One region of the Cobetia sp. MC34 genome, then DNA from elsewhere that is predicted to be linked to it. Evidence: predicted binding sites of a transcription regulator. Region 1 holds the regulator's gene; each other region holds the start of a gene.
What was found. Region 1 encodes LexA, which represses DNA repair genes until DNA is damaged. Its sites were predicted from a motif close to TACTGTNTANNTANACAGTA; they were not measured.

Region 1 (10,112 bases):
GGCACTGATTCCGGCCGATTATCTGCATGACGTCCAGCAGCGCCTGATGATGTACAAGCGCATCAGCAACGCCGAGAACGCAAGCGACCTGCGCGAACTGCAGGTCGAGATGATCGACCGCTTCGGCCTGCTGCCGGAACCGGTCAAGACGCTGTTCCGCCAGACCCAGCTGCGCCAGCGCGCCCAGGCATTGGGCATCATCAAGCTGGAGGCCGGCGCCGGACGTGGTCGCATCATCTTCGGCGCCCAGACGCCGGTCGACCCGCTGACGCTGGTCAACCTGATCCAGCGCCAATCGGATGTCTACAAGCTGGAAGGCGCCGACACGCTGCGCTTCGCCACCGACATGGATGACGCCGAGAAGCGCTTCAGCTTCTGCGAGACCCTGCTGGACCTGCTCAACGCCAAGACCAAGGCGGCCTGACGCGCCCTGCGCTGCCAGGCGCCTGGGCTCGAACTTGGGCATGAACTTGAGCGTGAGCGTGAGCGTGAGCGTGAGCGTGAGCGTGAGCGGAAAATGAAAACGGCCTGCATCGCGGATGCAGGCCGTTTTTTTCGTGCGGGCATACCCTCTACACCCTCTACACGCCCTCCCTACACCACCGCCTACCTACAACCACCGCCTCCCCCACTCTCCTCCTGAGGTCAGGCAGCTCAGGCATGGCGCGCCAACAGCGTCGCCAGCAAGCGCTGCACCCTGGGCATGCCGGCCTCGATCACGGATTCCGTGCCCGCGCGGGTCGGCTCCTCTTCACCGACGCCTGCGGCATGGCTGATCACCAGACACAGGCTGGCGTATTCCATCTCGAGCTCACGGGCCAGCACGGCCTCGGGCATGCCCGTCATGCCGACCAGCGTATTGCCATCACGCGCCATCAGGCGGATCTCGGCGGCGGTCTCCAGCCGCGGCCCCTGCACCACGCCCAGCACCCCGCCGGCCGTGAGGGGCAGCCCCGCCTCGGCGGCGGCCGCATGCAGCTCCTCACGCCAGCCCCGATGATACGGCCAGGCGAACGACACATGCTGGAACAGCTTGAAACGCCCATCGAAGAATGAGCCCTCGCGGCCGGTGGTGTAATCGATCAGCTGGTCCGGCACCACCAGCGTGCCCGGGGCCAGCGTCGGGTCGATGCCGGACACGCAGTTGACCCCCACCACATGGGTCGCGCCCGCCTGTTTGAGCGCCCACAGATTGGCGCGATAGTTGATGCGATGCGGCGGCACCTTGTGCGGTTGACCATGACGGGCCAGAAACAGCAGCGACTGCCCATTCAGTCGCCCTTCCACGACGCCACAGGAGGCCGCCCCCAGGGGCGTTTCCTGCCCGCCGCGCCTGAGCACTTCCATGCCTGCCCAACTGCCGAACCCCGTCCCACCGATCACCGCCAGCATCGCCCGCCTCCTTGCCACCCATGTGCAGGAATCTCTCGGGACCGGACACTCCGATCCTCAGCGAACGCTACTCCGAGCCAACCGGCGACGACAAGCACAATCGTCACGCTCTGCGCCAGGAGAAAAGAAAAGACCCCGAAAACGACACCACCCGCCGCGGTTGCCCGGGCAGGTGGTGAAGGAATGCCAGCGTTGACGATGGCTATCGCACGCGATGGCGACTGCCATCCGGCGGCTCATGTCACAGACACTTGGGTTAAAGCCCTTGGGTTACAGCCCCTTGGGCGCGTAGATGCCCGGCGCGTTACGCCAGTAGCCCTTGTAGTCCATGCCGAAGCCGAACAGGAAGCGGTCTTCGACGTCGAGACCACAGAAATCGGCCTTGAAGCCCGGGTAGGCCTTGCGGTCATGCTTCTTGTCGACCAGCACACAGCTGGACACGCTGCGTGCACCGGCTTCACGGCAGTACTCGAGGATCGCGGCCAGGGTGCCACCCTCATCGAGGATGTCATCGACGATCACCACGTCGCGACCGGCCATCGGCAGCTCCGGGTTGACGCGCCAGAACAGCTCGCCGCCGCGCATCGCGCCACGGTAGCGAGTGGCGTGCAGATAATCGACTTCCAGCGGGAAGTCGAGGCGAGTCAACAGCTGGCCGGCGGTGATCAGGCCGCCGTTCATCACGCAATAGAAGATCGGCATGCGATCGCCGAGGCGTTCCGTCAGCTCAACGGCCATGCGGTCGAGTGCCACTTCAAGGTCAGCTTGCGGGATCAGGCAATCGGCGTTGTCCATCACCTCACGCATTTCGTCATGCAGGGCGGTGAGGGTCTCAGGCGTCGGAGTCAGCATCGGGAGTTTCCTGGGTGTCACTGGCCTCATCTCCACGCCGGACGGGCGCAGAGGAGGATGTAGCAGCGGCGGTTGAATCAGAACGGCGGCGGGACCCGCGCGTCTGCGTGTCTGATGACGCCGCGGCATTCTCAGCCTCGGCGTCGTGTTCATGGTGGCGTCCTTCGAAGGACAGTACATCGGCAAAGTGCAGACGCTGCCCCGGCAGCGCCACCTGGGCATCATGCTCACGGATGATGTCGTGCACCTTGAGCAGGACATCCTGCTTGATCGCGTGGTACTTCACCCAGTCGGTGGTGCGCGTGAAGACATAGACGAAGAAGTTCAGCGAATGCTCACCGTAGGTGGTGAAGTTGACGATCTGGGTGCGCGTCTGGTCGATCTCGTCATGGCCTTCCAGCATCTCGCGTACCGCGGCAACGATGGGGCCGACCTGGGCGGCATCCTCATAGCGCAGCCCCACGGTCTCGAAGATGCGGCGATTGTACATGCGCGACGGATTCTCCACCGAGATGCTGGTGAAGATGGCGTTCGGCACGTAGAGGGGCCGCATGTCGAAGGTGCGGATGCGCGTCAGGCGCCAACCGATATCCTCGACGGTGCCCTCGATCTCGCGGTCCGGTGAGCGGATCCAGTCGCCGACCTTGAAGGGCCGGTCGAGATGGATCATCAGGGCACCGAAGAAGTTGGCCAGCAGATCCCGCGCCGCAAAGCCGACCGCGATACCGCCGACACCCCCGAAGGCCAGCACCCCGGACAGCGAGACGCCGAGGTTCTGCAGGATGGCCAGCCCCACCAGCACGACCACGACCGCCCGCAGCAGCTTGCTGATCGCCGAGGCCGTGGTGGCATCCATCGCGTTGACGTTGGTGCCGGGCGGCGGCATGGTGCGCAGCGCCTCGAAGCGCTTGACCATGCGGATCAACGCCCAGGCCAGCGCCAGCAGGGTCACGATCTGGCGCGCCGTGCCCAGGTACTTCTCGGCCCCGCCGAGGCTGAACTGGCCGGCGATGATGCCGAGCGCCAGCAACACCCCCATGCTGTAGAGCCAGAATGACAAGGGATGACGCAGACCATGCACCAGGGCGTCATCCCACAGGTTGCGGCTCTTCTCGGCATGCGCCGCCAGGCGGGTGAGCACCACTCGCTCGATGAGGTGCAGCAACAGCACCGCCAACAGCAACAGAGCGAGATTGATGCCCCACAGCGGCAGACCAAAGGTCTGCTCGACCCATTGGCGCAGCGGCTCGACCCATTGATTGATCATCTCTTCGGCAGGCGCTGCCAGCTTGTCGGCAGCAGCCTCGGTGGCGGATTGCTCAGCCATGGGAATTCCTTGCCAGTCTTCGACTCGAAAAAGGCACCGCGTGCCTGATTATTGCGCGCTACCGGACTCAGAGGCCGACCGTGCGTCAGACGCGTCAGCGGCGCCTAGCGTGCCCGAGGGCATGGCAGCCTGCTGTGATGCCTGACTGGCCGCCATCGATTCGAGCCGCGCGTGGGTGCGCCGCCAGCGTGCCAGCCCCACCAGGCCATCAAGCGTCGGGCGAGCTCGCGCATAGCGCAGCCGCGCCTGGCGCTTGCCACGGTGGCGCTGCTCATCGTCATCGAGGCTGTCGAGCACTTCGCGCGCGGCGGCCGGGTCATTGCAGACCAGCGCCATGTCGCAGCCGGCGTCCAGCGCCAGGCGCGCACGCTCTGCCGGGCCACCTTCCGCGACGGCCGCCGCCATGCCGAGATCATCGGAGAAGATGGCGCCCTTGAAGCCGAACTCTTCGCGCAGCAGGCCCAACCAGCTGGGCGAGAAGCCCGCGGGACGTGCATCGAAATCCGGATAGATCACATGCGCCGGCATCACGCCGCCCAGACGCTCGGCGAGAGCCGCGAAGGGCTTGAGGTCATGCTCGCGCAGCTCGCGGAACGGCCGCGGATCGACCACGCGCTCCAGATGGGTATCTGCCGAGATGCCACCATGCCCCGGGTAATGCTTGCCGACGGCCGACATGCCCGCCTCCTGCAGCCCGTCGATGAAGGCGCCGCCCACCGCGATGACGTCTTCCGGCGTGGCGCCGAAGCTGCGATCGCCAATGATGGTCGAGCCCGCCACATCGATATCCAGTACCGGCGCAAAGGTGATATCACAGCCGATGGCTGCCATCTCCATGCCCAGCAGCCAGCCGGCATCGCGTGCCAGACCCAGGCCTGCGGCCTGGGCGTCTTCGCCGCAGCCATCACAGTCACGGCCGAGACAGCACTGTGCCAGGCTGCGCATCGATGGCAGGCGTGTCACGCCCTCGCGCAGACGCTGGACGCGCCCGCCCTCCTGATCGATGGCGATCAGCAGGTGCGGATTGACGCTGCGAATCTCGCGGCTCAGCTCCTGTACCTGCTCGGGAGAGGCGCAATTGCGCGCAAACAGGATGACGCCCCCGACGGCAGGGCGTGCCAGCAGTTCACGTTCGTCGCGGGCGAGGGTCAGCCCCGCAACATCGACCATTACGGAGCCCAGTGGCTGTGTCATGTCATCCTTCCTGTCCATGGCCTGCGGCAGTGATGTCCCGTGAAGAGAGGAATCACGACCGCCAGGACTTCATGTCTTTTACGGGGCTCGGCAGCCTGGAAGAAACGTGATGAATCAGGCTGCCAGCGCGAGGAAAGGCGCAATTCTAGCCGACTGAACCCCTATCGAACAGTCGCGGCCAGCTGCGCCCCGGCAAGGGGCTGTCACCCAGGTTCCGGTGACAGCTCATGGAGGGTATCAGACTCGGGCACCAACGCCTTCAGGCATGCAGCAGCACCGGGGTGCCGGGCACAGCCTCGGCAAAGAGTCGCAGCAGGTCGTCATCACGCAAGCGAATGCAGCCGTGGGACGCCGCTACCCCCATGGGCTCCGTGCTGGGCGTGCCATGAAAATAGATGTAGCGGCGCAGGCTATCGACCCGCTCGCCGCGGGCATTGCGACCACGATTGACGCCGGGCTCGCGGCCGCTGAGCCACAGAATGCGCGTCAGGATCCAGTCACGCTCAGGATGCTCTAAGGCAAGCTCGGGCGTGAACACCTCGCCCGTGAAGCGCCGGCCGCGATAGACGGCGCCACGCGGATTGCCCGCCCCGATGGCGGCACGAATCACATGCCAGCCGGTTGGCGTGCAACCGCTGCCGTCGAGCTCGCCGATACCGTTGAGGCCGCTGGAGATCGCGCAGGCATGCACCAGCGCGTCAGGGTCAGCCGCGGGGGGCGGCGCATCACGACTGCCACTCGGCGCGTCATTGCGTATCTCAAGGCTCTGGCGCGAGAGATCCACCGCTACCCAGCAGGCCATCAGCTGGCCGCCTGGGTGACCGCCTCACCATCTCCGAGCGTGGCCGGCAACGGCGCTGCCATCGCCGCGACCACCACCGGCCGCATGTGCTGGATCAGCTCGCGCACCGTGGTGTGATGGCCGTACTCGGCCTCCTCGATATCGCGCAGCGCATCCAGGCCCGAGAAGGTGAATATCACGCTGCCGAGCATGAAGTGCAGACGCCAGAAGCGCTCGTTGTCCGGCAGATCAGGCGTCGCCAGCTTCAGAAGCTCGGCGAAGCGGCTGAAGACCGTGCCGTAATGCTCGCGGATATAGCGCCGCATGTGGCCCTGACCCTGGGTATAGGCAAGCCCGAGCAGGCGCATGAAGGTACGCAGGCTATTGCGCTCGGCCGGCACCTCCAGCACGGTACGCGCCATCACCTCCAGCAGGACCTCCAGCGGCACCTGGCGCCCGGCGCATTGCTGCTCGACGCTGTCGAGTGCCGCGTGGAAACGCTCACTGAACGGGTCGAGATAGCGTGCGAAGACCGCCTGGATCAGCGATTTCTTGGAGCCGAAGTGGTAGTTCACCGCCGCCAGATTGACCTTGGCCTTGCTGGTGATGTTACGCAGTGAGGTCTCGGCGAAGCCGCGCTCGGCGAACAGCACCTCGGCAGTATCGAGGATGCGGGTAACGGTATCGGTCTGGGCCATGGGCGGAACCCTTGTCAGGTAGAAAAGGACTGGAGTCGTAGGTCACGGCGCAAGCCCCGCGCGGCGACTCTCTCATGAGGTGGTGCAGGTTCACCGCAAGGCGCGTTCGATCATGACACCCGTGAGCACTACCATCGGCGAACATTCGTTTGAAACGCTTTGATTCTAGCGCGCCATGCCATGACTGACAATTCTCTCGCGTTTCAAACGCCAGAGGTTTAGCCAAGCCTGATATTCCCTCAGCGCTGACCATCCCGATTCAAGGGCTCGTCATGCTCGGTGACTGACCACCCCGCCAGAGCCAGGCCGGGTTCATCTCCAGACATTCATCTCCAGACATTCATCTCCAGACATTCACCTCCAGGCATTCACTTCCAGACATTCCCTTCAAGAAAGAATGCCTCGGATATCGGCACGAAAAGTCGCCAGGCAGCGATAAGCCGGCGACTACCTGCCCTTTGAGGCCACCACGCAAGCCACGATGCCTTGCATGACCGCCATGACTGGATACAATGACAGTTGTATGGATGCACACCCCGTGCCGTCAGCTCAAGATGCCGCCCAGGCCAAAGGCAATGCCATGACCCAGCCGCTTACTCCGCGCCAGCAGGATGTCTTCGACTTCATCATCAAGACCATCAAGTCCTCTGGCTACCCGCCGACGCGGGCCGAAATCGCCCAGGCGCTGGGCTTCCGCTCGCCGAATGCCGCCGAGGAGCATCTGCGCGCCCTCAAGCGCAAGGGCGCCATCGAGATGGTGCCAGGCACCTCACGCGGCATTCGCGTGCCGTCGCTGGCTGACGTCGACGACAGCGCCAACGATGGCCTGCCGGTGATCGGGGAAGTGGCCGCCGGCAGCCCGATTCTTGCCAGCGAGCATATCGACCGTCATTGTCCGCTGCCGAGCGACTACTTCTCGCCGGCTGCCGACTACCTGCTGCGTGTGCGCGGCGTGTCGATGAAGGATGTGGGGATTCTGGAAGGCGACCTGCTGGCCGTGCACCGCACCACCAGCGTGCGTGACGGGCAGATCGTGGTGGCACGTCTGGGGGATGAGGTCACCGTCAAGCGCTTCCGCCGTGACGGGCACTACGTGTGGCTGGAAGCCGAGAACGAGGATTTCTCGCCGATCAAGGTCGACCTGCGCACGGACAGCCTGGAGATAGAGGGTCTCGGGGTGGGCGTCATCCGCGATGGTGGCCTGCACTGAGGCCTTGACCAGCAGCGCTTTTCTCGCAGAGTTCTGAGCAGCAGAAAAGCCGCACGCATTGCACAAAAAAAACCCGCCTCGAGGCGGGTTTTTTTGTGCGCGAAGCACGAGCGATGAATCAGTGCACGATGCCTTCTGACTGCTCGTCCTCGTCTTCTTCGCCATCCCAGAGGCGAGTCCGGGTGATGGCGTGGTCGATCATCTCACGCGCGACCTCGAAACGATTGTCACGCAGCAGATCAGCAGCCTCGTCCGAAATGCGAATGCTGAGCAGCGGCTCACCTTCGCTTTCCGCGGCGCGCAGAATCACTTCACCATCTTCCATTTGCACAATTTCAAGTACGGCGGGATCGGACACGTCATTCCTCCTGCACGGCATCTCGCGAGATACCGGCGTCGTTGTAATCGTCAGCGCGACGGCTGGCAAGCCCGGCACCGCGTTGCCATCAGCGACGCAGAAAAAAGTACGACCACAGCCAGAGCCATGGTCGTACCGGAGAATGCAGGGCTTGCCACAATGCGATCAGTCTAGCACCCGTGAAGGCGAAACGTCACCCGATTGCCATGCGCCAGTCATCACCAGCGTGCAGCACCAGATCAACGCCTTGACCTACCACTCGACACTCGACTCGCGCAGCTGCGGCAGCAGCGCCTTGAATGCCGTGATGGCGGCGCTGAGACGCTCGGCCAGCGAGGCGCTCGAGGCTGCCGCGATGATCAGACCATCACCACGCGAACGCGATTCCTCGCGGCGAGCGACGCCGCCCTCTTCATGCAGGCGGGTCACATCCGCGACCAGCTCAGACAACCAGCTGTCGGGGCGCTCCAGCAGGCTGCGCAGCTGCTCGACCTCGGCGATGGGCGTCGGCGGCGACGCCAGGCGCTCGCGCCAGCTACCCTGCGGCCAGCGCGCCGTCACGGCACATTCTTCCAGCAATGACGCCAGCGCCAGCTCCAGCAGGGCGAGCGCGCCCTCTTCACCGGCCATGCGACGCGCCACGGCATGCTCATCGTCGCCAGAGGCTGCTGACTGGGCCAGCAGCAACTCAGCCTGATACAGCAGCTGATTGGTACGGGCACGCTGGCTCATCAGCTCTTGGCTCCCTTGCGCTTGTCCTCGACGACCCAGCGGCCGTTGTCGTAGGTCGCCTTCCAACCGGTCGCCTTGCCTTCCTCATCGGTCATGACGTACTGAGCCTTGACCTTGCGCGAGAAGCGAATCTGCGCCGGACGTCCGTCCGGGTCCTGATCCGGGGCCTCGAGAATGAAGTGATACTTCTCCGGCAGCTCGTCGGCGTGCGCCTTGAGCTCCTTGACCAGCGGCGGACGCGTCTCGCGATTCTTGGGGAACTGACTGGCCGCCAGGAACAGGCCACTGGCGCCATCGCGCAGCACGTAGTGGTCCTCGACCTTGACGCAGGCAAGTTCCGGCATCGGAATCGGGTCCATCTTCGGCGGCGCCACCTCACCGGACTTGAGCAGCTTGCGGGTATTCTTGCAATTCTCGTTGGTGCAGCCGAAGTACTTGCCGAAACGCCCGGTCTTGAGCTGCATGTCGGAGCCGCACTTGTCGCACTCGATCACCGGGCCATCGTAGCCCTTGATGCGGAACTGACCTTCCTCGACCTCATGACCGACACAGTCCGGGCTATTGCCGCAGACGTGCAGCTTGCGCTGCTCATCGATCAGGTAGCTGTCCATCGCGGTGGCGCAGATCGGGCAGCGACGCTTGGCGCGCAGCGCATCCGTCTCGGCATCTTCACCGGCATCGGCCGCCACGGCTTCATCGCCCGGCAGCAGATCGATGGTAGTCTTGCAGCGCTCCTTGGGCGGCAGGTTGTAGCCGGAACAGCCCAGGAAGACCCCGGTCGAGGCGGTACGAATCTGCATCTCACGCCCACAGGTCGGGCAGGCGATGTCCGTCGGCACCGGCTGGTTGGGACGCATGCCCTCTTCGGACTGGGCGTGGTCCAGCTCGGCCTTGAACTCGGCGTAGAAGGTGTCCAGCAGCTCGCGCCAGTTGCGCCCGCCGTTGGCCACCTCATCGAGATAGTCTTCCATGCGCGCCGTGAAGCCGAAGTCCATCAGGTCCTTGAAGGACTCGCTGAGGCGATCGGTGACGATATCGCCCAGCTTCTCGGCATAGAAGCGACGGTTTTCCAGCGCCACGTAGCCACGGTCCTGGATGGTGGAGATGATGGCGGCATAGGTGGACGGACGACCGATACCGCGCTTCTCCAGCTCCTTGACCAGGCTGGCCTCGGTGTAACGCGCCGTGGGCTTGGTGAAGTGCTGCAGCGGCTGCAGCTCGACCAGGTCCAGCTTCTCACCGATGGCGAGGTCCGGCAGCGACTGGTCCTCTTCCTTCTTGCCCATCGGCTTCATGACACGCGTGTAACCGTCGAACTTGAGCACACGGCCCTTGGCGCGCAGCTCGTAGCCATCCACTTCGATGGTCAGCGTGGAGGACAGGTATTCGGCCGGCAGCATCTGACAGGCCACGAACTGACGCCAGATCAGCTCATACAGGCGCTCGGCGTCACGCTCCATGCCGGCGAGATCGGTGGCGCGGCGCGACACTTCGGAAGGACGAATCGCTTCGTGCGCTTCCTGGGCGCCTTCCTTGCTGGAGTAGACGTTGGCCGCTTCCGGCAGGTA
Region 2 (10,112 bases), on a different contig from region 1:
GCGCGCCGGGACGCAGGTGAGCGCGGGCCATCAGGCCCAGCATGGCGATGATCTGACCGTAACCCGGCACCGAGCGGCGCAGCATGTCCGGAAAGCAGCTGACGACCTGCTCGTCGAAGGAGAAGCTGGCGACACGGTCAAGGGGTGTCGTAAATATCGCGTCACGGTAAGATGCATCACTCATGGATCAAGGCTTCATCGGGCAGTGGGCCAGGGCGACATGCCTGTGGCCGAGGACCGGCCGGGCAGAGCGCCCCGTCGGGCCCGCCATTCTACGCATTCGGCGCCCGTGACGCACCCGTCACGGCCGGCGGGTGATGCCTCCATCAATCGATTTCAGGCCGGGCCATGCAGGGCCGGTCATTACACTTCAAGGAGAGAGGTGGCCATGTCCACTCAATCAGCGGCACGTTCTGCGCGTCGTAATACCCAGGCCTGGCAGGCTCTCGCGCGCCATCATCAAGAGCAGATGGCCGATGTGCATCTGAAGGACCTGTTCGCCGAGGATGCGGCGCAAGGGCGTGACCGAGTGGCGACCTTCACGCGCTCTGCCGCGGGGCTGCGTCTGGATCTCTCCAAGCAGCGCCTCAAGGGCGAGACCCTGGAGCTGCTGCTGGATCTGGCGCGCGAAACCGGCGTCGAGCAGGGCATCAAGCGCCTGCTGGCCGGTGAGCATGTCAATCGCTCCGAAGACCGTCCGGCGCTGCACGCCGCGCTGCGTCTGCCGCGCTCCGCCAGCCTCGAGGTGGACGGCGAGGATATCGTGCCGGCCATCCACGAGAGCCTCGAGCACCTGGCCGAGATGGTCGACACCTTCCACAGCGGCCAGTGGCGCGGCGCCACCGGCAAGCCGATCACCGACGTGGTCAACCTCGGTGTCGGTGGCTCGGACCTGGGCCCGCTGATGGTCTCCAGCGCCCTGAGCGATTGCCGTCCCAAGGACATCCACGAGATCGGCGTGCACTTCGCCTCGACCATGGATGGCTCCCAGCTGGCGGATTATCTGGAGTCCTTCAGCCCGGAAACCACGCTGTTCATCCTGTCCTCCAAGTCATTCTCGACCATCGACACGCTGTCCAATGCCCGCACCGCGCGCGACTGGCTCAAATCACGCCTCGACCCGGAAGGGCGCCTGGAAGCGCTGATCAACCGCCAGCACTTCATCGGCGCTTCCGCCAAGCCGGAGAAGATGACCGAGTGGGGCATCGCGCCGGAACATCAGCTGCTGTTCTGGGATTGGGTCGGCGGCCGCTATTCGCTGTGGGGCACCATCGGGCTGCCCATCGCCCTCAATGTCGGCATGGACAACTTCCGTCGCCTGCTGGCCGGGGCGCATGAGCTGGATGAGCACTTCCGCACCGCGCCGCTGGAAGACAATCTGCCGGTGCTGCTGGCGCTGGCCGGTATCTGGAACAACAACTTCCTCGATATCCGCGCCCATTCCATCCTGCCCTACGACGGTCGTCTGGAATACTTCGCAAGCTACCTCGAGCAGCTGGAGATGGAATCCAACGGCAAGTCGGTGACCAACGATGGCGAGATGATCGACTACTCGACCTGTCCGGTGCTGTGGGGCCAGCTGGGGCCGAACGCCCAGCACGCCTTCTATCAGCTGCTGCATCAGGGCACCCAGGCGGTCGAGTGTGACTTCATCGCGCCGATGTGCCGTTATGATCACGTCGAGGACGCCGAGACACGCGCCCACCTCAAGGCACAGCACCGCCTGACGCTGGCCAACTGCTTCGCCCAGTCACGTGTACTGATGCTGGGCGATGACGCCATCCCCGGTGATGAGGCGCAGCCGAACCACAAGCGCTACCGTGGCAATCAGCCGTCGACCACGCTGCTGCTGGAGACGCTGACACCGGAAACGCTGGGTGCGTTGATTGCACTCTACGAGCAGAAGGTCTTCGTTCAGGCCACCATCTGGGATATCAACCCTTTCGATCAGTGGGGCGTGGAGCTGGGCAAGCAGATCGCCACCGCCACCGAAGCGACCATGACTACCGGCGAAGGCTTCGAGACGCTGGATGCCTCCAGTCGTGCGCTGATCGAAGCGGTGTGGGCAGCGCAGGATCAGGACCCACGCTGAGCCCAGAGTGGATGTGAGTGAGAGTGTGTGAGTGAGGGCATGCTGATATGCCATGGAAGACGAGCGGCGACGTCAGTCGTCGCTCTCTGTTGATTTATACAGTATTCTCGCTATCCTATAAGCGAATCAATCGTTTACACTAGACAGCACGACGCGGAACGTCGAAAACCCTGCTTCCAGCGTATGAACGCTCGTGAGATGCCCAGCCATCTTGAGGCGTGGGAGGGGAGGTTTCGCGGTCTGACGTGTTGTCGGGAGTGCTGATGGCCAATTCCCCCTTTCCGTCAGATACGGCAGCGATGCACGCCACCGCGCCCGTCAAGGGTCTGCTGTACTTGCACGGCTTCAATTCGGCCAGTTGTTCGCCCAAGGCACGCTTGATGCAGCGCGCGGCAGAGCAGTTCGGCCTGCCGTGCGTGATGCCGGACATCCCCCCGGAGCCCGGCGCGGGTCAGGCGGCGGTCAACGCGGCCTATCTCACGTTGTGTGAGCGCCTGGCGCTGGACCCCGCAGACCCTGCCTGTGACGACGCCATCATGGTGATCGGCAGTTCCATGGGCGGTTTCCTGGCCACCTGGCTGGTCGCGCGTGAGGCCGCACGCCTCGAGGGGCCGGCTGGTCCTTCTCAGAGCGTCTGGCGTCAGGGGCCGCGCAGTGTGCTGATCAATCCGGCCGTGCGTCCCGCGCGACTGGTCAGCGAATGGCTCGGCTCGGTGCATGCCAACCCCTATACCGGCGTGACGTTCACCGTCACCGAGGATTTCGGGCCCGGACTGCTCGCATTGGAAGCGGAGCCGGTCACGGCGCAGCGCACCCTGGTGCTGTTGGCGACGGCCGATGAGACATTGGATGTCAATGATGCCGCAGGGCTCTATCAGGGAAGTCGCTTGATCATCACGCCGGGTGGCGATCACGGCTTTGCGCAGCTGGCGGAATACCTGCCGGCGATCATGGCGCATGGCGGGCACCGGCTGGCCCCCGCCACCGCAGCGGCGATGCATGTCGCGCCGGACTAGCAGGTCATGCGCGTGGTGCTTTCTGCTACGAGACACCACGACCTGGCTGGGCACGGCACCTCTTGGCACGACATGGATTGGCACGACATGGCAGGGCGTTCGATGCTGAACGCCAGGCGCCGGTCTCTCATTTTTCAGGAATCCGTTGTCCGTCTCGCGCACGTGAAATGGCGAGTCGGATGGCGGACGTCAACACCAAGGACACAAGGCTGCGATGAGTCAGTACAGCGCCAGTTCCATTGAGGTCCTCTCCGGCCTCGAACCGGTCCGCAAGCGGCCCGGCATGTATACCGACACTTCTCGGCCCAACCACCTGGCGCAGGAAGTCATCGACAACTCCGTCGATGAGGCGCTGGCGGGGCACGCGAAGGAAATCCGCGTGCGCCTGCTCGAGAATGGCGGTATCGAGGTCGGCGATGACGGTCGTGGCATGCCCACCGACATCCACCCCGAGCATGGCGTGACCGGCATCGAGCTGATCCTCACCAAGCTGCACGCGGGGGGCAAGTTCTCCCAGGACAGCTATCGCTTCTCCGGCGGCCTGCACGGCGTGGGCGTCTCGGTGGTCAATGCGCTGTCGACGCGTCTGGAAGTGGAAGTGTGCCGCGATGGCCTGCGTCAGCGCATCGCCTTCGAGAATGGCGAGAAGGCCGAGGAGCTGACCCAGATCGGCACCGTCGGCAAGCGCAATACCGGCACCCTGGTGCGCTTCTGGCCGGACGAGAGCTACTTCGACAGCCCGCGCCTGGCGATGCCGCGTCTGCGCCACCTGCTGCGTGCCAAGGCCGTGCTGTGTCCGGGCCTCAAGGTCGTGCTCATCGAGACCGATGGCAGCGAGACGACCTGGCACTACGAGGATGGCCTGCGCGATTACCTGCTCGGCGCCACCGATGGCTTCGAACGCCTGCCGGAATCGCCCTTCGTCGGCCATTTCGAGGATGAGGAGCACGGGGTCGACTGGGCGATCCAGTGGCTGCCGGAAGGCGGCGAGCTGGTGCAGGAACCCTACGTCAACCTGATCCCCACGCCGCTGGGTGGCACCCACGTCAATGGCCTGCGCTCCGGTCTGCTCGAGGCGCTCAAGGAATTCTGCGACTACCGCAGCCTGCTGCCGCGTGGCGTCAAGCTGAGCGCGGATGACCTGTGGGAGCGCGCAGCCTTCGTGCTGTCAGTGAAGATGCTCGATCCGCAGTTCGCCGGCCAGACCAAGGAGCGTCTGTCCTCACGCAGCGTCGCCGCCTTCGTCTCCGGCGTGGTCAAGGACGCCTTCTCGCTGTGGCTCAACCACCATGTCGATCAGGCCGAAGCACTGGCGGAACTGGTGATCTCGGCGGCCCAGCGCCGCCTGAAGAGCGCCAAGAAGGTCGCGCGCAAGAAGGTCACCTCCGGGCCTGCGCTGCCGGGCAAACTCTCGGACTGCTCAAGCTCCGACCCTGCCGACAGTGAGCTGTTTCTGGTCGAGGGCGACTCCGCCGGCGGCAGCGCCAAGCAGGGCCGCAACCGCGAGACCCAGGCGATCCTGCCGCTGCGTGGCAAGATCCTCAATACCTGGGAAGTCGAGTCGCATGACATCTACTCCTCCCAGGAAGTCCACGACATCGCGGTCGCCATCGGCCTGGACCCGGGCTCGGATGACCTCACCAAGTTGCGCTATCACAAGGTCTGCATCCTGGCGGACGCCGACTCCGATGGTCTGCACATCGCCACGCTGCTGTGCGCGCTGTTCGTGCGTCACTTCCCGGCGCTGGTGGATGCCGGGCGCGTCTTCGTCGCCATGCCGCCGCTGTACCGCATCGACCTGGGCAAGGAAGTGCATTACGCCCTGGACGAGAGCGAGAAGGCGCACATCCTCAAGCAGCTCGAGAGCAAGCGTGGCACGCCCAACGTGCAGCGCTTCAAGGGTCTGGGTGAGATGAATCCGCTGCAGCTGCGGGAAACGACCATGGCACCGGACACCCGCCGTCTGGTGCAGCTGACGCGCAGTGCGGATGACGGCACCCACGAGATGCTCGACATGCTGCTGGCCAAGAAGCGCGCCAGTGATCGCAAGAGCTGGCTCGAGGACTACGGCAACATGGCCGATATCGAGGTCTGATCATCGGTTGAGCTGCAAGAGCAGACAAGCTGCGCGACAGCATTCTTTCGGGAGCGCCACAGTCAGGCGCTCCCCGGTTTTACGCTCGTAATCAAGGTCAAGCGCCCATGAGCATGGATATCCAGGTCGCGGAGGGTGACGTCGAACGTCTGGCCCTGCGCGACTACACCGAAAAGGCGTACCTCGACTACTCGATGTACGTGATTCTCGACCGCGCCCTGCCGCATGTCGGCGATGGCATGAAGCCGGTGCAGCGCCGCATCGTCTACGCCATGCGCGAACTGTCCCTGACGGCCAACGCCAAGTACAAGAAGTCGGCGCGTACCGTCGGCGACGTGCTGGGCAAGTTCCACCCGCACGGTGACAGTGCCTGTTACGAGGCGATGGTGCTGATGGCGCAGCCGTTCAGCTATCGCTATCCGTTGGTGGATGGCCAGGGCAACTGGGGTAGCCAGGATGACCCCAAGTCCTTCGCGGCGATGCGTTACACCGAATCGCGGCTGTCGAAGTACTCCGAGGTGCTGCTGTCCGAGCTCTCCCAGGGCACCGTCGACTGGGTGCCCAACTTCGATGGCACCATGAACGAGCCCAAGGTGCTGCCGGCGCGTCTGCCCAATGTGCTGCTCAACGGCACCACCGGTATCGCGGTGGGCATGGCGACCGACATCCCGCCGCACAACGTGCATGAAGTCGTGGCCGCCACGCGCCATCTGCTGCGTCATCCGGACTCCGACAGCGATCAGTTGATGGAGTACCTGCCGGCACCGGACTTCCCCACCGAGGCGGAGATCATCACGCCGCGCACCGATCTCGCCAAGCTCTATCGCACCGGTCGTGGCAGCGTGAAGATGCGCGCCCGCTACGTGCTGGAAGAGGGCGATATCGTGATCACGGCGCTGCCGTATCAGGTCTCCGGCGCCAAGGTGATCGAGCAGATCGCCGCCCAGATGCAGGCCAAGAAGCTGCCGATGGTCGCGGACCTGCGTGATGAGTCCGACCACGAGAACCCGACGCGCCTGCTGATTCAGCCGCGCTCCAATCGTGTCGATATCGAAGGCCTGATGGCGCACCTGTTCGCCACCACGGACCTCGAGAAGAACGCGCGCGTCAACATGAACGTCATCGATCTCAAGGGGCGCCCGCGGGTGATGGCGCTGCACGAGATGCTGGCCGAGTGGCTGCGCTATCGTCGTGCCACCGTGCGTCGCCGCCTCGAGCATCGTCTGGCCAAGGTCGAGGACCGTCTGCATATCCTCGAGGGTCTGCTGACGGCTTATCTGAATCTCGACGAGGTGATTCGCATCATCCGCGAGGAGGAAGACCCCAAGGCCAGCCTGATCGAGACCTTCCAGCTCTCCGAGCGTCAGGCCGAGGCGATCCTCGAGCTGCGTCTGCGTCACCTGGCGCGTCTTGAAGAGATGAAGCTGCGTGGCGAGCAGGACGAGCTCAAGCGCGAGCGCAAGCACCTCAAGCATCTGCTGGGCAATGACGAAGCACTGACGGACCTGATCGACAGTGAGCTTGAGCAGGCCGCCACCGACTTCGGTGATGCACGTCGCTCGCCGCTGGTCGAGCGCGGTGAAGCCAAGGCGCTGTCGGAAGTCGAGCTGATGGGCGCCGACCCGATCACCGTCGCGCTGTCCGAGAAGGGCTGGATCCGTGCCGCCAAGGGGCATGATATCGACCCCGAAGGCCTGTCCTACAAGGCCGGCGACCGCTTCCATCTGGCGGCGCGTGGCAAGACCAATCAGCCGCTGGTGCTGCTGGATGACACCGGGCGTGCCTACACCCTGGCCGCGCACAATCTGCCCAGTGCACGCGGGCAGGGCGAGCCGATCACCGGGCGCATTAATCCAGCGGCGGGGGCGGCGATGGTCGGGCTGCTGCTCGATGCGCCTTCCGCGCGCTATCTGCTGGCCTCCGATGGCGGCTATGGCTTCGTGACCACGCTCGAACAGCTCACCGGCAAGAACAAGTCCGGCAAGGCAGCGCTGACCTTGCCGCGCGGCTGTGCGGTGCTGTCACCGGTCGAGGTGCCGACAGTGCCGGAGGCTGCCGATGGCGCGCCCGCGGCCTTGGAAGTGGCGGTGGTGTCCAACGAAGGGCGCCTGCTGGTCTTCCCGCTCTCCGAGCTGCCCGAGATGTCCAAGGGCAAGGGTAACAAGATGCTGTCGATTCCGGGCGAACGCGCCGCCAACCGCGAGGAGTTCGTGCGCTCGCTGGTGGTCTTGCCCGCTGGTGCGACCCTGGTGGTGCATGCCGGCAAGCGCAAGACCCTGCTCAAGGGGGCGGATCTCGATTATTATCGTGGCGAGCGTGGCCGCCGTGGCAGCAAGCTGCCCAAGGGCTTCCAGAAGGTCGACCGTCTGGCCGTCGATAGTTGAATCCGGGCCGGATGGCCTGGCTTGTTAGCTGAGGTGCGTCGGCGTTGACGCCGACATGTCCCGTGGGCGACACCTTGATGATTCATTGCTCAGGAATGATTTTCCAATGACACAACGTATCTTGATCCGTGCCACCGGTACGGCTCGTCCAGGACAGCTGGCAGGGCTTGGTCAGGCGCTGGCGCGCAGCGGCGCACGACTGCTGGACATCAATCAGAGCGTGACCTTCGGGCTGGTGTCGCTGGAAGCGCTGGTGGCTCTCGGCGCGGAGTCCGACCTGGAGGCCGCGCTGGCCGCCGCCGGTGAACAGCTGGGGCTGGATGTGCAGGCCGTGCAGGTCGGTGCTGAGGAATACGCGCGCTGGAGCCATCAGGCGGAGCGCCCGCGCTGGATTCTGACGCTGCTGGCGCCGTGTCTGCCGGCCGGCATTCTGGCCGAGGTCGGTGGCCTGACAGCCGAATTCGGCATCACCGTCGAGCTGATGCATCGTCTGTCGGGGCGTGAGCCGCTGGATGGCGAGTCACCGGCCGAAGGCGCCTGTGTCGAGTGCTGGCTGCGCCTGCCGGAGAGTGACACCGACATCAACGCCCTGCGCGAGAAGGCGCTGGCGCTGGGCGCGCTGCACGGTGTCGACATCGCGATCCAGGAAGACGATATCTGGCGTCGCCATCGTCGCCTGATCTGCTTCGACATGGATTCGACGCTGATCCAGACCGAGGTGATCGACGAGCTGGCGCGTCGTCACGGTGTCGGCGAGGAAGTCTCGGAAGTCACCGAGCGGGCCATGCGGGGCGAGCTGGACTTCAAGGAAAGCTTCCGCGAACGCATGAGCAAGTTGGAAGGCCTGGATGAATCGGTGCTGGCCGATATCGCCGCCAATCTGCCGCTGATGGATGGGGTCGAGCGCCTGATGGCCAACCTCAAGGCGCTGGGCTATCGCACCGCGATCCTGTCCGGCGGCTTCACTTACTTCGCGCGTCATCTTCAGCAGCTGCTGGGCTTCGATGAGATCCACGCCAATGAGCTGGTGATCGTCAATGGCAAGGTCACCGGTGAAGTGCGCGAGCCGATCGTCGATGCCGAGCGCAAGGCGCTGCTGCTGCGCGAGATCGCCGAGCGTCATGGCCTGCGCATGGAGCAGACCATCGCCGTCGGTGACGGTGCCAATGACCTCAAGATGCTGGCCGAGGCGGGGCTGGGCATCGCCTTCCGCGCCAAGCCGCTGGTGCGTGAACAGGCGCGCCAGTCGATCTCGACTCTGGGCCTGGATGCCGTGCTCTACCTGATGGGCTATCGCCAGCAGGATCTCGAGCACTGATCCGTGATTCAGCCGCTGAACGCCTGCGCTGAGTGACAAGCCAGTGTGTGAGTGACAACGCCCCCCATCGCCGCCGCGATGGGGGGCGTTGTCGTCTGGTCATCAGGTCGCAGAGTAGTCCCAAAGCAGCAATGCGCTTTCGGGTGTGAGGGCTAGACTGGAGGGGAAGCGCCGACGACTCGTCGCTCGTCAGTTGACGCCATACTGAAACGCCACTCGCCACGCCGTCAGGAGTTTGCCCATGCCGTCACCCTATGACGATGAACTGCACCTGCTGTGCCTGTTTCCGCATGATGCCGCCCTCAAGGGCTTGAAGATTCGCCACGATGCCAGTCCCGACATGGTGGCCGCCGCCGAGCGTCTGCATGCCAAGGGGTTGACCACGCTGCCGGATGGCGGCTATCTGACGTCGGTGGGCCGTGAGGCCGCCGAACACGCCCATCGTCTCAATGACCTGCTTCACGTCCCGATGGCCATGACGGGCACCTGAGTTCGTCCACTGGCTTGAATCGCTGATCGCGAGAAGGAAAAACGCCCCGTGGCTTTCGGCCACGGGGCGTTTTTGTCTGCGGTCTCAGGGGCGGTGAGTCACCTGTGCGCTCAGGCCTTGTGCTTGCGATAGGTCGCGCGGGTGATCTCGACGATCTCCACGCTGACTTCGCGGGCCGCCTCGCAGTGAGGCTTGAGGGCCTCCATCAGGATATCCGCCAGGCGCGACTTGTCGTCATCGCTGCGGCCTTCCAGCTGGTGGCAGTGCAGGTTGACGAAGCCGTGCTTGTGCGCCAGCGGTGCCTGATTGCCGGCCAGACGCCAGTGACGCCAGCTTTCCGCGCGCACCTTGATGTCGGTTTCCTTGAACAGGCCACTTTGCATGGCAGCGGCATGCAGGTCATCCATGATCGCGTCCATGTCGAGGCTGGGGGCCAGACTGTCGGCATAATCAATGACGAGATGAGGCATGTGATGGGCTCCTTGAGCATGGCCACGCCTCTCGGGGCGTGTGCCGATGATGAAATTGGCCAGCGATAGTAGCAAATTTTGTGCAGGACGCCGCCTGTTGTTGCCTCACGCTGCCAAGGCGCCATTCACGCGCTGGCGATGATGCCTGTCAGGTTGAGCGATGATGGCTCGCGCTCGTCGCCCGCAGGGGAAGACGCCGAAGGGCCAGTGGCGGCGGCGTCGACTCCCGGATGTGTTTTGGACACAG
Region 3 (10,112 bases), on a different contig from region 1:
TTCAATTGCTCGACCATTTCCGGCTTGATCAGGTTGCCCTGAGGAAGGTCGCGCTTGTAGACGCTGAAGTAGCTGCACCCGGTGAGCAGCGACAGGGCGCTGCAAAAGGCGACTGTTTTGATCAAGTTTTGCATTTGCCCTGAAGATTCCCTATCGTTTTGCCTTGGCCGATCATACCTGATACATCAAGCGACTGCGAAGAGTACCCCAGCATGGCCGATCAGAACCATGAACTGCGCAAGGCGGGACTCAAGGTAACCCTACCGCGAGTCAAGATCCTGCAGATCCTCGAGAAATCGACGGATCGACACCTGAGTGCCGAGGACGTGTACAAGGCGTTGCTTGAGGCTGGCGAAGATGTCGGTCTGGCGACGGTTTATCGTGTGCTCACCCAGTTTGAAACAGCGGGACTGGTGATGCGTCACAACTTCGATGGCGGTCACGCCGTCTTCGAACTGTCCCAGGAAGAACACCATGACCACATGGTATGTCTGGACAGCGGCGAGATCATAGAGTTCTGTGATCCCGAGATCGAGCGCCGTCAGCGCGAGATCGTCGAGGAGCACGGCTATGAGCTGGTCGAGCATGCGCTAGTGCTCTACGTGCGTCCCAAGGGCGACAAGAGCGATAGCTGACGCGGGTTGCGTCAGGGATGACGTGGCCGGAGAGCCTTCTCCGGCCAGATACACGAACGGCCGCCCTCAGGGGCGGCCGTTCGTGTATCTGGCGTTCATGTTTCCTCAATCCATGACTCTGGCGTTCGTCTTGTTGAGGAGCATCATTGGACGAATGGATGTCGCTGGCAGTGCATGAGCGGCGACGGCGACGGCGACGGCGACTTTGACGACAGTGCTCAGTGGCGGCTGTCGGCAGCGCCGAGCATCTCGCGGGCATGGGCGAGGGTCTGCTCGGAGAGATGAATGCCGCCCAGCATGCGTGCCAGCTCGCGCACGCGGCCGCTTTCATCCAGCAGCGCCATATGGGTGCGGGTGGTGTCCTTCTCGGCCTGCTTCTCTATATGCAGGTGCTGATGCGCCTGTGCGGCGACCTGCGGCAGGTGCGTGACGGTCAGCACCTGGCCCTTGTCGCCCAGGCGACGCAGCAGCTGACCGACGATCTCGGCGGTAGCGCCGGAGATGCCGACATCGACTTCATCGAAGACCAGGCTGGGGATGGTCGAGCGACTGGCGGCCACGACCTGGATCGCCAGTGACACACGCGAGAGCTCGCCGCCGGAGGCGACCTTGGCCAGCGCACGTGGCGGCTGGCCCGGGTTGGCGCTGATGCGGAAGTGGATGCGTTCCATGCCCTCGGGCTGCGGGCGCTCCCGCGCCTCGATGGCGACCTCGAAGGTGGCCTTGCCCATGCCGAGGAAGGCCAGCTGGTCCTGGATGTCGCTGGCCAGTTGCGGGGCGGCGGTGGCGCGTTTGGCGCTCACCTCGCTCGCCAGCCCCTTCCAGGCCTCGCGACGCTGAGCCACTTCTTCGCGCAAGGCTTCGATGGCCTCCTCATCGCCACCCAGGCCGTCGAGTTCTTCGCTCAGGCGCTGATGAAGGCCATGCAGCTCGTCCGGCATCACATGATGCTTGCGCGCGATCTGATGAATGCGGCTCAGGCGCTCATCGACGAAGGCCAGACGCTCGGGGTCGAGTTCGGTGACTTCCACGAAGCGATGCAGTTCACGCGCCGCTTCTTCTATCTGGATGCGCGCTTCCTCGAGCATGCCCAGCGCACTGGCCAGTGAGCCATGTTCGTTGCCCGGCAGATGCGCCAGGCGCGCCAGGGCCTGGTTGAGGCGTGACAGCGCACCTTCTTCGTCGTGATCACAGCACTCGGCGGCGGACTGCGCCTCGGCCAGAATCTGCTCGGCATTGGCCAGCGTTTCCTGCTCCTGTTCCAGGGCTTCCAGCTCCCCTTCGCACAGCGCCAGTTCATCGAGCTCCTCGACCTGATAGCGCAGCAGCTGGCGACGCGCACGCACCTCATCGCCATCATTGCTCATGCGCTTGAGGCGACGATGCGCCTCCTGCCAGTGACGGAAATCCTCGCGCAACTGGGCAGCCTGAGTCTCCAGGCCCGCATATTCGTCGAGCTGACGCAGATGCGTCTCTTCCTTAAGTAGGGAGTGATGGGCGTGCTGGGAGTGGATGTCGATCAGGTGCTCGCCCAGCTCGCGCAGGTCGGCGATGGTGCAGGGCGTGCCGTTGATCCAGGCCTTGGAGCGGCCGCTGGCGGTGATGACGCGACGCAGCAGGCAGTCGTCGCTGCCCAGTTCGCGCTCATCCAGCCACTGATGGGCGTCGCCAAGCTCACTGATATCGAAACGCGCGATGAGGTCGGCGCGGTCGGCGCCATGGCGCACGCTGCCGGCATCGGCACGCTCGCCCAGGCACAGGCCGAGGGCGCCGAGCAGGATGGACTTGCCGGCACCGGTCTCGCCGGTGATGGCGGTCATGCCGCGGCGGAAATCGAGTTCCAGCGTTTCGACGATGGCAAAATCTTGGATGGCGAGTTGCAGCAGCATGACTACCTCTGAGGGGGCTTTGACGTACGCCGTGCTGGGGGAACATCAGCGGACCCGGACTCGATGGGCGGGCTACGGTGTCGCCATACAGTATGTTTATACAGTGAACATGGCTTTTTATACAGCACGTTCGGGTGGCCTTCAATCCATGCCGGACTCAGTGGGGAGAAAAGCCTGCGGCAAGGCTTGAGAAGCGATGTGCTGTCCCCATATAGAGGCACTGACACTTTCAGTCGGCAGCAATGGCCTGGCCTTGCTGCCTCTCAAGGCAACTCATGGCCTGTCTGTCAGCCAGTGCGCGTGATGCTTCGCGACAAGCTCAGCAGGCCACGAATCAGGGCAATGGCGCATAGACGCCGGCCCGCAGGAGATCAGCATGGCTCAGGACCCGCAGACCCCGATGGATGAAGAGCTTCAGCGTGCCGCTCGCGATGCCGAGCCGCAGCCGGAAACGCCGGAAGGTGAAGTGATCGACAACGTACTGGATGCCGACGATACCGGCGCCGAAGGCTCTCTGGTGGACAACCCGGAAGCCGAGATGCTGGCCGCCCAAGTCGAAGAGCTTGAGCAGGCCGTCAAGGAAGCCAAGGACCAGGCGCTGCGTGCGGCTGCCGATGCGCAGAACGCGCGCCGTCGTGCCGAGCAGGACGCCGAGAAGGCGCGCAAGTTCGCGCTGGAGAAGTTCGTCAAGGAAATGCTGCCGGTGGTGGATTCCCTCGAGAAGGCACTGGAATCCATGTCGGGTGACGAAGCGGCCAAGACCCACGTCGAAGGCATCGAGATGACCTTGAAAATGCAGCTGGATGCCCTGAACAAGTCAGGCGTCGAGCAGCTGGATCCGCACGGCGAGCCCTTCGATCCGGAATACCATCAGGCTGTCGCCATGGTGCCGTCCCCGGACGCGGAGCCGAACAGCGTCATCGACGTGATGCAGAAGGGTTACACCCTCAATGGCCGCCTGGTGCGTCCGGCGATGGTGGCAGTCAGCAAGGTCTCCTGAGGCCTGCGCGCTCCCGACGCCCGATAGGCGTTGGATCGCGCCCTGTGGGGGCTCAGGGCGATCCGGCCCGGGAAAATTTGCCCGGCCGGGTCTTGAAACCCTGACACGCGACCCCATCTAGAGAAACAAGTTCAGGCACCGACACAAGGTGCCGACATCCAGACTTATCTTTCAGGCTAGCAACAGATTCGAGGTATACGATTATGGGACGCATCATCGGTATTGACTTGGGTACTACCAACTCCTGTGTGGCAGTGCTCGACGGCGAGAAAACCAAGGTCATCGAAAACGCTGAAGGCGGTCGCACCACACCGTCCATCATCGCTTACACCGACGACAACGAGATTCTGGTCGGCCAGTCGGCCAAGCGTCAGGCAGTGACCAACCCGGAGAACACTCTCTTCGCGGTCAAGCGCCTGATCGGTCGCAAGTTCAAGGATGATGTGGTTCAGAAAGACATCAAGATGGTGCCGTACAAGATTGTCGAAGCCGACAACGGCGACGCCTGGGTGCAGGTGAAAGACAAGAAGATGGCTCCGCCGCAGATCAGTGCGGAAATCCTCAAGAAGATGAAGAAGACCGCGGAAGACTACCTCGGTGAAGAAGTCACCGAAGCCGTCATCACCGTGCCGGCCTACTTCAACGATTCCCAGCGTCAGGCGACCAAGGACGCCGGCCGCATCGCGGGTCTTGACGTCAAGCGCATCATCAACGAGCCGACTGCCGCAGCCCTCGCCTACGGCATGGACAAGTCTCGTGGTGACAAGACCATCGCGGTTTATGACCTGGGCGGCGGTACCTTCGATATCTCCATCATCGAAGTCGCCGACGTCGACGGTGAGACCCAGTTCGAAGTGCTCGCCACCAACGGCGACACCTTCCTGGGTGGTGAAGATTTCGACATGCACCTGATCAACTACCTGGTTGACCAGTTCAAGGCAGACAGCGGCATCGATCTGTCCGGCGACAACCTCGCCATGCAGCGTCTGAAGGAAGCCGCCGAGAAGGCCAAGATCGAGCTGTCCAGCGCTCAGCAGACCGATGTGAACCTGCCGTACATCACGGCTGACAACACCGGTCCGAAGCACCTGAACGTCAAGGTGACCCGTTCCAAGCTCGAGTCTCTGGTCGACGACCTGGTCGCACGCTCCCTGAAGCCGTGCCAGACCGCACTGTCCGACGCCGGCCTGTCCGCCTCCGAGATCGACGACGTCATCCTGGTCGGTGGTCAGACCCGCATGCCGCTGGTGCAGTCCAAGGTGGCCGAGTTCTTCGGCAAGGAAGCTCGCAAGGACGTTAACCCGGATGAAGCGGTCGCCGTCGGCGCCGGTATCCAGGGCGGCGTGCTGGGCGGCGACGTCAAGGACGTGCTGCTGCTGGACGTGACGCCGCTGACCCTCGGTATCGAGACCATGGGTGGCGTGCTGACGCCGCTGATCGAGAAGAACACCACCATCCCGACCAAGAAGTCCCAGGTGTTCTCCACCGCTGACGACAACCAGGGCGCGGTGACCATCCACGTCCTGCAGGGTGAGCGCAAGCAGGCCGCGCAGAACAAGTCTCTGGGTCGCTTCGACCTGGCCGACATTCCGCCGGCACCGCGCGGTGTGCCGCAGATCGAAGTCGCCTTCGATCTGGATGCCAACGGTATCCTGAACGTGTCCGCCAAGGACAAGGCGACCGGCAAGGAACAGTCCATCGTCATCAAGTCTTCCGGCGGCCTGTCCGACGACGAGATCGAACAGATGGTGCGTGACGCGGAAGCCAACGCCGACGAAGACAAGAAGTTCGAGGAAATGGTCCAGCTGCGCAATCAGGCCGACGGCATGATTCACGCGACCAAGAAGACCCTGACCGAAGCCGGTGACAAGGCCGAAGCCAGCGAGAAGGAAGCCATCGAGACGGCGATCTCCGAGCTGGAAGAAGCCCTGAAAGGCGACGACAAGGATGCGATCCAGGCCAAGCTGGATGCACTGACCGAAGCGTCCGGCAACCTGGCGCAGAAGCTCTACGCCGAGCAGGGCGCCCAGGGTGAGCAGGCTGCCGAAGGTCAGGCTGGCAAGAAGCAGGACGACGACGTGGTTGACGCCGAGTACGAGGAAGTCAACGACGACAAGAAGTCCTGAGGGATTTCTTGAACGACGTCTGATGACAGCGCGGGAGCCTTGTGAAGGTGTCCCGCGTTGTCGTTTGCATCGGTGGCGCCTTGCGCTAGCCGCGAGCCACCGGTGACAACCGGCATTCCAGAACAGACCGGCAGCCTCAGGCTGCCAGCAATCCAGGCGGACCTGATCCATGTCCAAGCGTGATTATTACGAAGTGCTTGGTGTCGAGCGTGGCGCCGACACCAAGGACATCAAGAAGGCGTACCGACGCCTGGCCCAGAAGCATCACCCGGACCGCAACCCGGATGATGAAACTTCGGCCGAGAAGTTCCGTGAAGTCTCTGAAGCCTACGAAGTGCTGTCCGATGCTGACAAGCGCGCCGCCTATGACCAGTTCGGTCATGCCGGTGTCGATGGTCAGGGCGGCGGTGGCTTCGGTGGCGGCGGCTTTGGCGGTGGTGGTGCCGGCGGCTTCGGCGATGTGTTCGGCGATGTCTTCGGTGACATCTTCGGTGGCGGCGGTGGTCGTCGCAACCCGAACGCTCCGCAGCGCGGCAGCGACCTGCGTTACAACCTGGACCTCGATCTGGAATCGGCGGTCGCCGGTACCACGGTCGATATCCGCGTGCCGCGTCTGGCGGCCTGTGGCCACTGCGATGGCGATGGTGCCGAGCCGGGTTCCAGCAAGGAGACCTGTCCGACCTGCAATGGCATGGGCAAGGTGCGCATGCAGCAGGGCTTCTTCGCGGTCGAGCAGGCGTGTCCGACCTGCCACGGTCGTGGCGAGAAGATCAGCGTGCCGTGCCGCAAGTGTCACGGCGAAGGCCGCGTCCAGGAATCCAAGACCCTCTCGGTCAAGATTCCGCCGGGCGTCGACACCGGCGATCGCATCCGTCTGAACGGCGAAGGCGAGGGCGGTGTCAACGGCGGGCCGTCAGGTGATCTGTATGTGCAGGTCAACCTGCGCGAGCACGAGATCTTCAAGCGCGATGGTCGTCACCTGCAGTGTGAAGTGCCGATCAGCTTCGTCGATGCGGCGCTGGGCGGCGAGCTCAACGTGCCGACCCTCGACGGACGTGTCGTGCTGAAGATTCCGGCCGAGACCCAGACCGGCAAGCTGTTCCGTCTGCGCGGCAAGGGCGTCAAGCCGGTGCGCGGCGGCCCCGCCGGGGACCTGCTGTGCAAGGTGGTCATCGAGACCCCGGTCAGCCTGAATGAAGAGCAGAAGGAGCTGCTGCGTCAGTTCCAGCAGAGCCTTGGTGATACCGGCAAGAGCCATTCACCGAAGGAGAACAGCTTCTTCGATGGCGTGAAGAAGTTCTTCGAAGACATGAAGCCCTAGGCGTTCGCCTTGCCGTCCGCGGGTCAGCCCCGTGGATGGCCTTCATGCCAGAGAGCCCCGTACTCGACTCCTCGAGTGCGGGGCTCTCGCGTTTCAGGCTCGGTGGCTCATTCTGGTAACTCGGACCAGTGGCTCAGTCCAGTAACGCAGCCCGGGGACATGGCTATTCCGGCGCTGATTCAGCCGTGAAGGCTTCGGGTTCGATGACGGCAAAGCAGCTCAGCAGCGTGGTCTGGAAGCTGCTGAAGTTGTCATCCGAGATCATCAGGAAGCGATTGCCTTCCAGATGCGTCAGCCCTTCGAAGTTGTCCAGCGACCAGCCATCGCCGCTCGACAGGCGTGCCAGGGTGCGCACCTCGGCCTGGGTGCCGGGCTCACCGAGATGCGCGCGGCGCAGACTGATCACCAGCGGGAAGGGCGGTGAGAAGGCGCGCTCCAGCATCAGCATGTCACCGTCGGGCAGCATCTCCATCGCGGTCAGGCTCGAGCCGGTGTCGCTGGCCAGCGGGTAGCTCCACTCGTGCTTGTCGTCGAGGCTGAAGATGCGCGTCATGCCGTCGCTCATGCCTTCCGGCGTGGCTTCCAGTCCGGCGAGCATGCCGTATTCCGGGTGCAGGGTCAGGGCTTCCATGCCGTTGTTGGGCGCCGCACCGCGTGCGCCCATCGGGGTGAAGGGCTCGCTGACGGCCAGGCCGCTGGGCAGGAAGTGCTCGACGCGTGGCTGCTGCTCGAAGCTGATCACCAGGCGGGAATCGCCGCGGCGGTCATTGTTCGCGCGCAGCAGCTGCAGGCCCTCGGCATCACTGAGGGCGCCGCGCAGCGAGACATCGGTCTCGTCGCGCAGGGTGTAGGTGTTGAGCGCCTTGGCCCCGACCAGCTCACCGTGACGGAAGGCGAGCCGCAGGCGGTGCAGCCAGCCGCGGTCCGACACGGCATACAGCAGTGACTCGTCCTGGTCCCAGCCGATATCCGACAGGCCCCCGACGGGGGTGTCATCCAGCCATTTGCCCGGCAGCCTGAGCGTGCCGCACCACTGGATTTCCGGGAACTCGCTTTTCTGTTCCGGCGATGCCAGCGTGTAGGGGCGCGGGTGAACGCCGCAGGCGCTCAACAGGCCGGCGAGCGCCGTGGTGACAGCGAGGGTCTGGAGCATGCGCCAGCGGCGCGAGGCGGGGGATTGGCGTGCAGGCATGCTGACTCCGGAGACTGAGCGGTGATGAGAAAAATGACGATCAACAGGAGACAACCTGGTACGAGGCTACTCTAGCGCGTAACCGGCACAAATACATGACGTCAGCCAACACTGCAGGCGGCTGATATACTCGTGGCACAGCATAGGTGGCACGCTCGGGGCATGCTCGCGGGCTGTCACCCTCAAGACCCACAACAGGCAGGAGTCAGCATGACCCGTATCGCAATCATGGGCGTCGCCGGACGCATGGGACGCACGTTGGTCGAGGCCGTCGGTGCAGTGGAAGGTCTGACGCTGGCGGCGGGCATCGTCGAATCCGGCAGCTCCCTGGCGGGCGTCGACATCGGTGAGCTGGCCGGTCAGGGCCGTCTGGGCGTGGTCGCCAGCGACAGTCTGGCTGCCGTGGTGGATGACTTCGATGTGGTGATCGATTTCACCGCACCGCAGGTGACGCTGGCCAACCTGGCGCTGTGCGCCGAGCACGGCAAGCGCATGGTGATCGGCACGACCGGCTTCACGCCGGAGCAGCTCGAGCAGCTGGATGGCTACCGTGACAGCGTGCCCTTCGTGTTCGCGGCCAACATGAGTTCCGGCGTCAACCTGACCCTCAAGCTGCTGGAGACCGCCGCGCGTGCCCTCGGCGATGCCGGCTATGACATCGAGATCATCGAGGCGCACCACCGCCACAAGGTCGATGCCCCGTCCGGCACGGCGCTGGCGATGGGCGAGGCCGTGGCACATTCCATCGGACGTGATCTCGCCACCCATGGTGTCTTCGCGCGTGAAGGTCAGTGCGGCCCGCGTACCGACAAGGAAATCGGCTTCGCCACCGTGCGTGCCGGTGACATCGTCGGTGAGCACACCGTGATGTTCGCCACTGAAGGCGAGCGCATCGAGATCACCCACAAGGCGTCGAGCCGCATGACCTTCGCCAAGGGCGCGGCACGCGCGGCCGAATGGCTGTCAGGACGCGAAGTCGGCCGCTATGACATGCAGGATGTGCTGGGGCTCAAGTGAGCGAAGTGGAGAGCAAAGTGGGGAGCGGAATGGAGAGCCAAGCGCTGAGATGACAGTCTGGCGACATTCAGGAGAATTTCTTGAAAGCTGTCTCGGTGGGCAGGATGCGGCGCACGCGTGAGCCATTCTGGCCGCCTTGCGCCGCTGGACTGCCTCGCTTTACAAGCGCTGTGCAGTGTCCCGGCTCGGCCAAGGGTTTCGTCAAGCTGACCGCGGCGACGAAACGACCGTATCGTGGGCCCTGTCGCCTGCTGGCGGGGCATGCGCGGGGTGGTCAGCACTCAAGGATTCCGGTAATCTCTACCCAATTTGGCCACGTTCTTGGCCGCCCTATTGGTTGCCGTTTTGGCAGCGCTCGGGCCAGCAGCATTCCGAAGAATGATAACAAGCGGGATGAAACCTGATTTTTCGGTTTCGTCCCGCTTTTTTGCAACCTGAATTTGCCGCTTCTGGCGCGCGTCTGTCCAGTGACAGGCACCTGGCAGAAGTCGGCAGCGGGACACAGGCTCGGCGAATGCCGAGCACGATAATCAAGCAGCATGTCCGGTGTTCGACCGCGGATTCCGGGCAGGAAAGTGGACACTATGGGGAGGACGTTGCGTTGATCAAACCCGCGATACTGGCCTTGGAAGACGGCAGTGTATTTCACGGCAGCGCCATCGGTGCTGATGGGCAGACCAGCGGCGAGGTAGTGTTCAACACTGCCATGACCGGCTACCAGGAAATCCTGACCGATCCCTCCTACACCCGACAGATCGTCACTCTGACGTATCCGCACATCGGCAATACCGGCATCAACGACGAGGACACCGAGTCCGACAGCGTCGCAGCCGCCGGCCTGGTCATCCGCGACCTCCCGCTGCTGGCCAGCAACTTCCGTTCCACTCGCTCCCTCGATCAGTACCTGCGCGACGAGAATGTCGTCGGCATCG

Region 2: a site for LexA is predicted at 2,177-2,196, ahead of IZU87_RS05075 (YqiA/YcfP family alpha/beta fold hydrolase). Genes of this name have one in related genera too.
Region 3: a site for LexA is predicted at 2,611-2,630, ahead of recN (DNA repair protein RecN). Genes of this name have one in related genera too.

What each region holds. Positions count from the first base shown of each region.
Region 1 is NZ_JADPPY010000001.1:73,389-83,500, forward strand. Features, by position in the region: gene mfd (transcription-repair coupling factor) at 1-424, shown strand, start outside; gene IZU87_RS00315 (S-methyl-5'-thioinosine phosphorylase) at 655-1,392, opposite strand; gene IZU87_RS00320 (hypoxanthine-guanine phosphoribosyltransferase) at 1,663-2,244, opposite strand; gene IZU87_RS00325 (mechanosensitive ion channel family protein) at 2,225-3,571, opposite strand; gene nagZ (beta-N-acetylhexosaminidase) at 3,620-4,765, opposite strand; gene IZU87_RS00335 (L,D-transpeptidase) at 5,025-5,567, opposite strand; gene IZU87_RS00340 (TetR/AcrR family transcriptional regulator) at 5,567-6,244, opposite strand; gene lexA (transcriptional repressor LexA) at 6,825-7,454, shown strand; gene IZU87_RS00350 (hypothetical protein) at 7,573-7,812, opposite strand; gene IZU87_RS00355 (DUF6586 family protein) at 8,065-8,544, opposite strand; gene topA (type I DNA topoisomerase) at 8,544-10,112, opposite strand, start outside.
Region 2 is NZ_JADPPY010000006.1:58,256-68,367, forward strand. Features, by position in the region: gene cmoA (carboxy-S-adenosyl-L-methionine synthase CmoA) at 1-184, opposite strand, end outside; gene pgi (glucose-6-phosphate isomerase) at 389-2,092, shown strand; gene IZU87_RS05075 (YqiA/YcfP family alpha/beta fold hydrolase) at 2,356-3,108, shown strand; gene parE (DNA topoisomerase IV subunit B) at 3,323-5,203, shown strand; gene parC (DNA topoisomerase IV subunit A) at 5,311-7,587, shown strand; gene serB (phosphoserine phosphatase SerB) at 7,694-8,905, shown strand; gene IZU87_RS05095 (TIGR02647 family protein) at 9,147-9,395, shown strand; gene IZU87_RS05100 (5-carboxymethyl-2-hydroxymuconate Delta-isomerase) at 9,506-9,865, opposite strand; gene epmB (EF-P beta-lysylation protein EpmB) at 9,991-10,112, opposite strand, start outside.
Region 3 is NZ_JADPPY010000010.1:61,213-71,324, forward strand. Features, by position in the region: gene IZU87_RS07570 (outer membrane protein assembly factor BamE) at 1-134, opposite strand, end outside; gene fur (ferric iron uptake transcriptional regulator) at 213-635, shown strand; gene recN (DNA repair protein RecN) at 854-2,524, opposite strand; gene grpE (nucleotide exchange factor GrpE) at 2,901-3,524, shown strand; gene dnaK (molecular chaperone DnaK) at 3,728-5,650, shown strand; gene dnaJ (molecular chaperone DnaJ) at 5,820-6,971, shown strand; gene IZU87_RS07600 (esterase-like activity of phytase family protein) at 7,135-8,163, opposite strand; gene dapB (4-hydroxy-tetrahydrodipicolinate reductase) at 8,374-9,180, shown strand; gene carA (glutamine-hydrolyzing carbamoyl-phosphate synthase small subunit) at 9,782-10,112, shown strand, end outside.